2 regions of the Sodalis sp. RH16 genome follow, and region 1 is predicted to be linked to the other one. Evidence: predicted binding sites of a transcription regulator. Region 1 holds the regulator's gene; the other holds the start of a gene.
The links. The regulator CRP, encoded in region 1, controls carbon source genes, mostly activating them, when cyclic AMP is high. The targets are predictions, from matches to a motif close to ATGTGANNNNNNTCACAT.
Positions count from the first base shown of each region.

Region 2: adhE (bifunctional acetaldehyde-CoA/alcohol dehydrogenase) is a predicted target of CRP. The motif match lies at 2,202-2,219, and genes of this name have one in related genera.

Region 1 is NZ_CP178737.1:2,279,651-2,284,435, forward strand. Features, by position in the region: gene argD (bifunctional acetylornithine/succinyldiaminopimelate transaminase) at 1-195, shown strand, start outside; gene ACL2XJ_RS10370 (YccS/YhfK family putative transporter) at 293-2,374, opposite strand; gene crp (cAMP-activated global transcriptional regulator CRP) at 2,426-3,058, opposite strand; gene ACL2XJ_RS10380 (OsmC family protein) at 3,373-3,780, shown strand; gene ACL2XJ_RS10385 (phosphoribulokinase) at 3,827-4,696, opposite strand.
Region 2 is NZ_CP178737.1:5,011,186-5,015,970, reverse strand. Features, by position in the region: gene adhE (bifunctional acetaldehyde-CoA/alcohol dehydrogenase) at 1-1,929, opposite strand, end outside; gene oppA (oligopeptide ABC transporter substrate-binding protein OppA) at 3,142-4,779, shown strand.

The sequences.
Region 1 (4,785 bases):
GGCGCCGCGCTGAAACCCGGCTATCACGGCCGGGCGCGGGAATTCCTTCATGCCAGCGCCGCCAACGGTCTGATGATCCTGAACGCCGGCCCGGACGTGGTGCGTTTCGCCCCGTCGCTGGTGGTGGAATTTGACGATATCGATCAGGGAATGGCCAGGTTTGAACAGGCGGTGGCCCAGGTTACCGCCGGCTGAGCTCACTGAGAAAGAGCCTGGCGCGGACGGTTCACTTATCAAACCGCCTTTCTCGACCGGGCACTTTGCCAACACGCTCAGCCGCCATTATCGGCGGCTATTGGGCATTTTCCCCCAATCGCCGCGATAGCCAGCGGCCGTGCTGCGGCCGCTGGCGCCAGGCAACCGACGAGATGGTATGCATGACTCCCAAATGGAACAGGATACGCCGCAGATGGCGTTCCATCGGGGTGCCCGGCTGCTCCGGCGTATCGCCGGCGGTGGCCAGTACCGGCTGTTCGCTGCTCGGACCATCGTATTCCAGCCGTTGCTGGCAGGTTTGCAGCGCCACCTCGCAGGCGGTCAGGTATTTTTCCGCCAGCATTGGCGTCAGCATGTAGTGATCCCGCGCCAGTATCGTCATGGCATTGATATGCTCAATAATAAACTGGCTATGGGTCACCCATAGGCGCATATCGATGAGGTAGCGGGAGTTGAAACCGGGCTCCTGCATGGCCTGGCTTAGCGAGGTGAACAGGGCGTTATGGGCCTGGTTGGCCCGCATACGGGCATAGGCCAGCGCCGCCGGCTCCGGATTCGCCTGTAATAACAGACGCAATGCGTCCTGATCCCTTTCCAGCGCCTGATGGGCGTTTTTGCGCAGCAGGCCGCTTTGCCACTGCGGCCACAGCCAGAGCGTACCGCCGAACGCCAGCATGCATCCGATCAGGGTATCCACCAGCCGCGGTACCAGAAAATGCGTACCGTTCAGGGACAAAAGCTGCAGGGTGTAAACGGCGGTTACGGTGAAGCCGGTCATCGCCAGGCCGTAATTTTTCCGCAAAACCAGATAAGCCGCCAGGGTCACCACCAGCATAAACAATAAAACCGTGCCGTCCCCCAGATGGAGCTGCAGGGTCGCGGCGGCGATAACCAGGCCGGCCAAGGTTCCCAGCGCCCGGTGCTGGATACGTACCCGGGTGGCGTTATAGCCGTTCTGGCTGACAAACATCACCGTCATCAGAATCCAGTAGGGTTTAGGCAGGTTGAACACCAGTCCCAGGCTGCTGCCGATGGCCAGCATAATGCCCAGCCGGGCGGCGTTGCGCAGCGCCATGGATTTGAGCGAACAGTAGCTGCGCAGCGCCTGCCAGAAAGAGAGCCGTTGCTGGTTATCCGCCATGATATCCCGCCGGTAGAGCGGACGTTGCGTCCTGAGCAGCCGGGCGATGCGGCTGAAGTGATAAAAACAAAATTGCCCCACCGGATTATCCGGATTTCGCTGGGCAATTTTTTCCACCGCCGACAGGGCTTCCGCCATGGTGAAACGGCCCGATAACCGATGATAAAGGATATCGTCCGCTACCACCCGCAGCCGGGCGGCAATCAATTGGGCATTATAGCGGATCACCGCTTCAGCGTGACTCTGCTCCACCAGCTTCTGCACTTCGTCCGGCTGATGCAAACTGACGGCGATATGCTCTTGCAGGTCCAGAGCCACCTGAAATGTCCGCAGCAGACGTTTGTACTGAAGCTGATGGTTGGCCGACAGCATATGCAGCTGCTGGTAAATTTGCGCAATCAGATCAATCACCCGCTGCTGCCGGGCAAACAGCGGCGGCAGGGCGGTTTCCGGGTCGGTATGCTGGGTCAGCAGGCTGTATTTCGCCTCGATATAATCCGCGAGCTCTCTATAGAGCAGGCTGAGGGTTTCCCGCATCGGCTGCTCTTTAAGCCATCGGAACCACAGGCCGGTAAACAGCCCGTACCAGGCGGTACCGGCGATATACAGCAGCGGCGGGATCCACACCGGGGCGTTGCCGGTCAGGCCGAGGGTAAAAATGGCGGCGATAAGGGAGGCGGGTAATAACCGCCCGTGCAACGGACTGATTTCACCGGTGACGCCCAGCACCAGCGCCAGGCCCACCATGATAAAGGGCAAGGGTACGTGTACAAAGAGCAGCCACTGGATCAGTACGCTGCTGACGGCGAACAGCGTACCGCCGATGGCCAGGCGTTTAAAAAAGCGTTTATGCAGGGTATCCAGGCCGGCGATGTTGCAACAGGCGGGCACCAGGGAGAACAGCAGGCCGTTCTGCAGGCTGCCGAACAATAGCCCTATCGCCACCGGCAGGCAAAGCACGATGGTTTGCCGCAAGGCATAGTTGACTTCGGGGTGATAGATCAGTCGACGCCACATGCTGCCAACAAGCAGGCGTGGCACAGAGTACCACGCCTGTTTGATTAACGTTTAACGCGTACCGTAAACGACAATGGTCTTGCCGTGTGCGGAGATGAGATTTTGATCTTCCAGCATTTTCAGAATACGGCCCACCGTTTCACGGGAACAGCCGACAATCTGGCCGATTTCCTGGCGGGTAATCTTGATTTGCATGCCGTCGGGGTGGGTCATGGCGTCGGGTTGTTTCGCCAGATTAAGCAAGGTTTGCGCGATACGTCCCGTGACGTCGAGAAACGCCAGATTACCGACTTTTTCCGAGGTGACCTGCAAGCGGCTGGCCATCTGCGCCGACAGACGCATCAGGATATCCGGATTCACCTGAATCAGTTGCCGGAATTTTTTATAAGAAATTTCAGCCACTTCACAAGCGGTTTTCGCACGAACCCAGGCGCTGCGCTCCTGGCCTTCTTCGAATAAGCCCAATTCCCCGATAAAATCCCCCTGGTTAAGGTAGGACAAGATCATCTCTTTACCTTCTTCATCTTTTATCAGCACCGCGACGGCGCCTTTGACGATGTAGTAAAGTGTTTCAGCTTTTTCGCCTTGATGTATTAGCGTACTCTTCGATGGATACTTGTGAATATGGCAATGAGACAGGAACCATTCGAGAGTCGGGTCTGTTTGCGGTTTGCCGAGAACCATTCGCTGTTATCCTCTTTTGTCATCGCTGTCCTTGTTCAGGACATCGTATTCCCTATTACGGCGCTGTTTTATCGATCCATCTCCGTTGTAAACGGAGCGACGTTAGGGAACTTATTAGGGTCTGGTTTTAGTGATGTTCCGATCGCTCTCTTGCCCTTTCATTATCATGAGGTCGATCCAGCCTTGTTTTTAGCATAGGTTTGAAGCAGTGTCTTCTGTTGTCTTGCATCAGCATGAAGTATGTTAGGTAACATTGCCACCTTTCCAATAAAAATGTAGGGTGCAGGAAAAACTTTTTATCTGGAGTCATCATAATGCAAGCACGAGTAAAATGGGTCGAAGGTCTGTCTTTTATAGGTGAATCCGCCTCCGGCCACCAGATTTTGATGGATGGCAACGCAGGGGAAAAAGCGCCCAGCCCAATGGAAATGGTACTTATGGCGGCTGGGGGGTGCAGCGCCATCGACGTGGTATCGATTCTGCAAAAAGGGCGTCAGGATGTGCGTGATTGCGAAGTCAAGCTGACCTCTGAACGCCGCGACGAAGCGCCGAGGTTATTTACCCATATTAATTTACATTTTATAGTTTCCGGCACGGGGCTCACCGACAAAATCGTCGAAAGGGCGGTGGAGCTGTCAGCGGAAAAGTATTGCTCGGTGTCTTTGATGCTCGGCAAATCCGTGAACGTTACCCATAGTTTTGAAGTGCGTTTGCCGTCCTGAATGACGGATGCGTTACCGCGGGCGCGACGCTCCGGCCGCGCCCGGTTTATTCAATGCGTTTGCCTTCCAGCAGCTGCTTTACCAATGGTCCCATGATCAGTTCCATCGCCAGCCCCATTTTCCCTCCCGGTACCACCAGCGTATTGATATTGGAAATAAACGACCCCTGCAGCATCGCCAGCAGATAGGGGAAGTCGATATGATCCAGGCCGCGAAAGTGAATTACCACAAAGCTTTCGTCCAGCGAAGGGATGGCCTTGGCGGCAAAGGGGTTGGACGTGTCCACCGTGGGAACCCGTTGAAAATTGATATGGGTACGGGAAAATTGCGGTGTGATGTAGCTGATATAGTCTTCCATCGATCGCACCACGGAATCCATCACCGCTTCCCGGGAGTGTCCGCGTTCGCTGGTATCGCGCACCAGCTTTTGTATCCATTCCAGGTTGACGATGGGTACTACACCCACCAGGAGATCCACATGCTGCGCCACATTATGGTGGTCGGTAACCACCCCGCCGTGCAGCCCCTCGTAAAACAGCACATCCGTCGGCTCCGGCAGCGGCTGCCAGGGAGTAAAGGTGCCGGGAATCTGATTGTAGGGAACGGCTTCGTCATAGGTGTGCAGATATTTTCGCGCTTTGCCGTGGCCGGTGAGCCCATACTGCAGGAAGGTGTGTTCCAATAGGCCGAAGTCATTGGCTTCCGGCCCGAAATAGCTGATATGTCGCCCGAGATCGCGGGCCTTGCGAATGGCCATGTCCATTTCCGGACGGGTAAAATGGTGGAAACTGTCCCCTTCCAGCTCGGCGGCGTGAATATTCAACTGGTGAAAAATTTTACGGAAAGCCAGACTGGTGGTGGTGGTGCCGGCGCCGCTGGAGCCGGTAACGGCAATAATGGGATGTTGTGCTGACATGGTAACCCTACGCTTCGTTATATGACGGCGTGATACCCTCAATAATTCAGGTTGCAGGAAAGCGGACGCGCCTGCAACTTGAAGTATGA
Region 2 (4,785 bases), 2.7 Mb from region 1:
CGGCATGTTCATCACCAGATTGGCATCCACAATCGCCATGCTCGGCACCAGGGCATAATCCGCCAGCGGATATTTCTGGCCGGTGGCATCATCGGTCACCACGGCGAACGGCGTGACTTCAGAACCGGTACCGGAGGTGGTGGTGATGGCGATCATCTGGGCTTTAACACCCATTTTCGGGAACTTATATATACGTTTACGGATATCCATAAACCGCAGCGCCAGTTCTTCGAACGGGGTGCCCGGGTGTTCGTACATTACCCACATGATCTTGGCGGCATCCATCGGCGAACCGCCACCCAGGGCAATGATGACGTCCGGTTTGAAGGACATGATCTGCTCTGCGCCCTTGCGAACGATGCTCAGGGTCGGATCCGCTTCCACTTCGAAGAAGACTTCGGTTTCAATACCGTGGCCCTTCAGTACGGAGGTGATCTGATCGGCATAGCCGTTGTTAAACAGATAACGGTCCGTCACAATAAAGGCGCGTTTGGCGCCGTCGCTGGCCACTTCATCCAGGGCAATCGGCAATGAACCGCGACGGAAATAGATGGATTTGGGAAGCTTATGCCACATCATATTTTCAGCTCGCTTGGCCACGGTTTTGGTATTGATAAGGTGTTTCGGGCCGACGTTTTCGGAAATGGAGTTACCGCCCCAGGAGCCGCAGCCCAGCGTCAGCGACGGTGCAAGTTTGAAGTTGTACAGGTCACCGATACCACCCTGGGAAGCAGGAGTGTTGATCAGAATACGCGCGGTCTTCATGGTTTCGCCGAAGAAATTCACGCGGTCCGTCTGATTGTCCTGATCGGTATAGAGGCAGGAGGTATGGCCGATGCCGCCCATTTCCACCAGTTTTTCCGCTTTGACCACCGCGTCTTCAAAGTTCTTGGCGCGATACATAGCCAGCATCGGCGAGAGCTTTTCATGGGCGAAGGGTTCGGTTTCGTCCACAACGGTGACTTCGCCAATCAGCACCTTGGTGGAGCCCGGTACGGTCAATCCGGCCATGGCGGCGATTTTCACCGCCGGCTGGCCGACGATACCGGCGTTCAGCGCGCCGTTTTTCAGAATGATGCCCTGAACCGCTTTCAGTTCTTCGCCGCGCAGCATGTAGCCGCCGTGGCTGGCAAAGCGTTCACGCACCGCGTCATAGACTTCGTCCACGACGATAACCGATTGTTCGGAGGCGCAGATGACGCCGTTATCGAAGGTTTTGGACATCAGGATGGAGGCTACCACCCGTTTGATATCGGCGGTTTCATCCACAACCACCGGGGTATTGCCGGCGCCGACGCCGATGGCGGGCTTACCGGAACTGTAAGCGGCTTTTACCATGCCCGGCCCGCCGGTGGCGAGGATCAGGTTAACAAGCGGATGGTGCATAAGCTGGTTGGAGAGTTCAACGGTAGGTTCGTCAATCCAGCCGATGATATCTTTCGGCGCGCCGGCGGCGATAGCGGCTTTCAGGACAATTTCAGCAGCCTTGTTGGTGGCTTTCTTCGCACGGGGATGCGGCGAGAAAACAATGCCGTTACGGGTTTTCAAGCATATCAACGCTTTGAAAATGGCCGTGGAAGTGGGGTTGGTCGTCGGCACGATGCCGCAGATGATACCGATGGGTTCGGCAATGGTGATGGTGCCGAACGTATCGTCCCGGGCCAGGATGCCGCAGGTTTTTTCATCTTTATAGGCATTATAGATATATTCGGAAGCGAAATGGTTCTTGATCACTTTGTCTTCCACGATACCCATGCCGGATTCTTCAACGGCCATTTTGGCGAGAGGAATGCGGGCATCGGCAGCGGCAAGGGCGGCGGCGCGGAAAATCTTGTCCACCTGCTCCTGGCTAAAATTGGCATATTCGCGCTGGGCTTTTTTAACCTTTTCCATCAAGGTGTTCAGTTCAGCGACATTAGTAACAGCCATAGTGCTCTCCTAATAAATGTTAAAATTTCGGTTAAATTGTTAAACTCTTTAAGTAAAAAGCCATTCCCTGTCGTTGTGAAAGACGCGGATATTAAGGTTAGTTTATCTGCACAAGGACAGATAGGCAGTGGCACAAAGGGCTATTTACTTAACGAGTTTGTTCAATCAGTTAGCGATCTTCATTTACAGGCGATTTTTTTCCAAGCCCCCTATGTCCATGGGATTATCGATTAACTGTATAGAGAAATAGTAAAGAGTATTGAGGCCAGTAATTGTGATTCAAATCACATTTTATTCATGCTGACTCCTTTCAGCAACGACAATTTGGAGCAAAGGTTACAATTTCACTACAGTCTCGTTAAGGGATGAAATGCCGTGCCAATGTAATCCGCATTCCATTAACATTCTATTTGCAAATAACAGCAAAAATTTTACTTGCTGCTTAGGTTACGGGTTATAAAGCAACGGCACAATATGAATAATGTCAAAAAGTATAGCGGTAAAATTAAAGGTGAAGGAACGGCGCCGGGGCAGAAGCGGCAGCTCAACAATCCATATGTTCCCATGGCGCGGCCAAGAGCACTACTGTACAGATAAATGATGATGAGTAACAGCGCTGGAGCACGCCCTGCGTTTTTCGGACGCCTCGCCGTAGAGCAAATGTTGCTCCAATGCTGATAAATCGCACCCAAAAGCGGCATAGATTATTAAATGCTCAATTAGTCTATTAGCCGGATAAATTAAGTGAAAACGTCGAATATTCAGCGGGATGCAATGCAGGCTAAAACCCGTGGCGATTTTTTTTTAGACTATCTCACAAAGCCACTTGTCACGATGCGGTACAGATGTTATTAGTGTTAATTCATGAATCATTAGGGATTTATTCTCTTTCCAGGTCATTTATTGCCCTGATGTGTTTTATTGTAACAATCAATAATTTGATTATGTTTTTTGACGCAAGGTCGACATTTCTTGATTTGATTATGATAGCAAATAACTTCTTTCCGAATCTGCGTTCCGCCGTATCAATTTTTTTGCCAGCCTTATGCCGGCTTGTTTCCCATATAGATTCAATGAATAAGGAATATCGCTTCTTTACCTTGCGGTTTCGTTCGCCGTAATTGGCCGAGGAGTGCCCATACCCGTTCATCGGGAATCTGCAGACAGCTGAAAATGCGTCATGCAATAATAAAAAACTGGAGTGCATTAATAATGACCAACATCACGAAAAGAACTCTATTGGCAGCAGGTATTATCGCCGCCCTGGGAGTGGTGTCCGTAGGTACTTCTTTCGCGGCGGTGGTACCCGCCGGCGTCACCTTGAGTGACAAACAGGAATTGGTACGTGGAAACGGCGCCGAACTGCAATCACTGGATCCCCATAAGATTGAAGGGGTGCCGGAAGCCAATGTCAATCGCGATTTGCTGGAAGGATTGGTCATTAGCGACCTGCAAGGCCATCCGCAGCCGGGTGTGGCGGAAAGCTGGGAAACCAAGGATTCCAAGGTCTGGATATTCCATTTGCGCAAAGACGCAAAATGGTCCGACGGCTCGCCGGTGACGGCGCAGGATTTTGTCTATAGCTGGCGGCGTTTGGCGGACCCGAAAACGGCGTCCCCGTATGAAAGTTATCCCCAGTATGCCCATATCGTTAATATTGACGATATCATCACCGGCAAAATGCAACCCGATACCTTGGGTGTGAAAGCGATTGACGCCAACACGCTGGAAGTCGATCTCAGCGAGCCCGTGCCTTATTTCCCCAAATTGCTGACCCACCCGTCCATGTCGCCTGTACCGCAAAAAGTGGTGGAAAAATTCGGTGATAAATGGACCCAGCCGGCTAACTGGGTGGGCAACGGCGCCTATAAATTAAAGGACTGGGTCGTCAATGAACATATCGTGCTGGAACGAAATCCACAATACTGGGACAACAGCAAAACGGTTATCAATCAGGTGACCTATCTGCCGATTTCCTCGGAAGTGACCGACGTCAACCGTTATCGCTCCGGCGAATCCGACATGTCGTATAATAATCTGCCTATCGAACTGTTCCAGAAACTGAAACACGATATTCCTAAAGAAGTGCATGTGGATCCCTATCTCTGCACTTATTATTATGAAATCAATAACCAAAAAGCGCCGTTTACTGATGTGCGTGTTCGTACCGCGCTGAAATTGGGCCTGGATCGCGATATCATTGTTAATAAGGTCAAGGCCCAGGGCGACCTGCCGGCGTTTGGTTTTACCCCGCCTTATACCGACGGCGCCAAATTGACGCCGCCGGAGTGGTTTGGCTGGTCGCAGGAAAAACGCAACGCAGAAGCACGTAAACTGTTAGCGGAAGCCGGTTACACCAAAGACAAGCCGCTGACATTCGATCTGTTATACAATACTTCCGATTTGCACAAGAAGCTGGCCATTGCCGTTGCCTCCATCTGGAAGAAAAACATTGGCGTTGATGTCAAATTGGAAAACCAGGAATGGAAAACCTTCCTGGAGACCCGTCATCAGGGAACGTTTGATGTCTCCCGTGCCGGATGGTGCGCTGACTATAACGAGCCCACCAGCTTCCTGAACATTATGTTGACCAACGGTTCCAGTAATACCGCGCATTATTCAAATCCGGCTTTCGATAAGCTGATTGCCAGCGCGATAACGGCGAAGTCGGAAAACGAGCGCAGCGAAATTTATCAGCAGGCCGAACAGCAACTGGACAAAGATTCTGCTATTGTCCCGGTATATTATTATGTGAACGCCCGTTTGGTGAAACCTTATGTCGGCGGTTATACCGGTAAAGATCCGCTGGATAATGTGTACGTGAAAGATCTGTATATTATCAAGCATTAAGAAAAA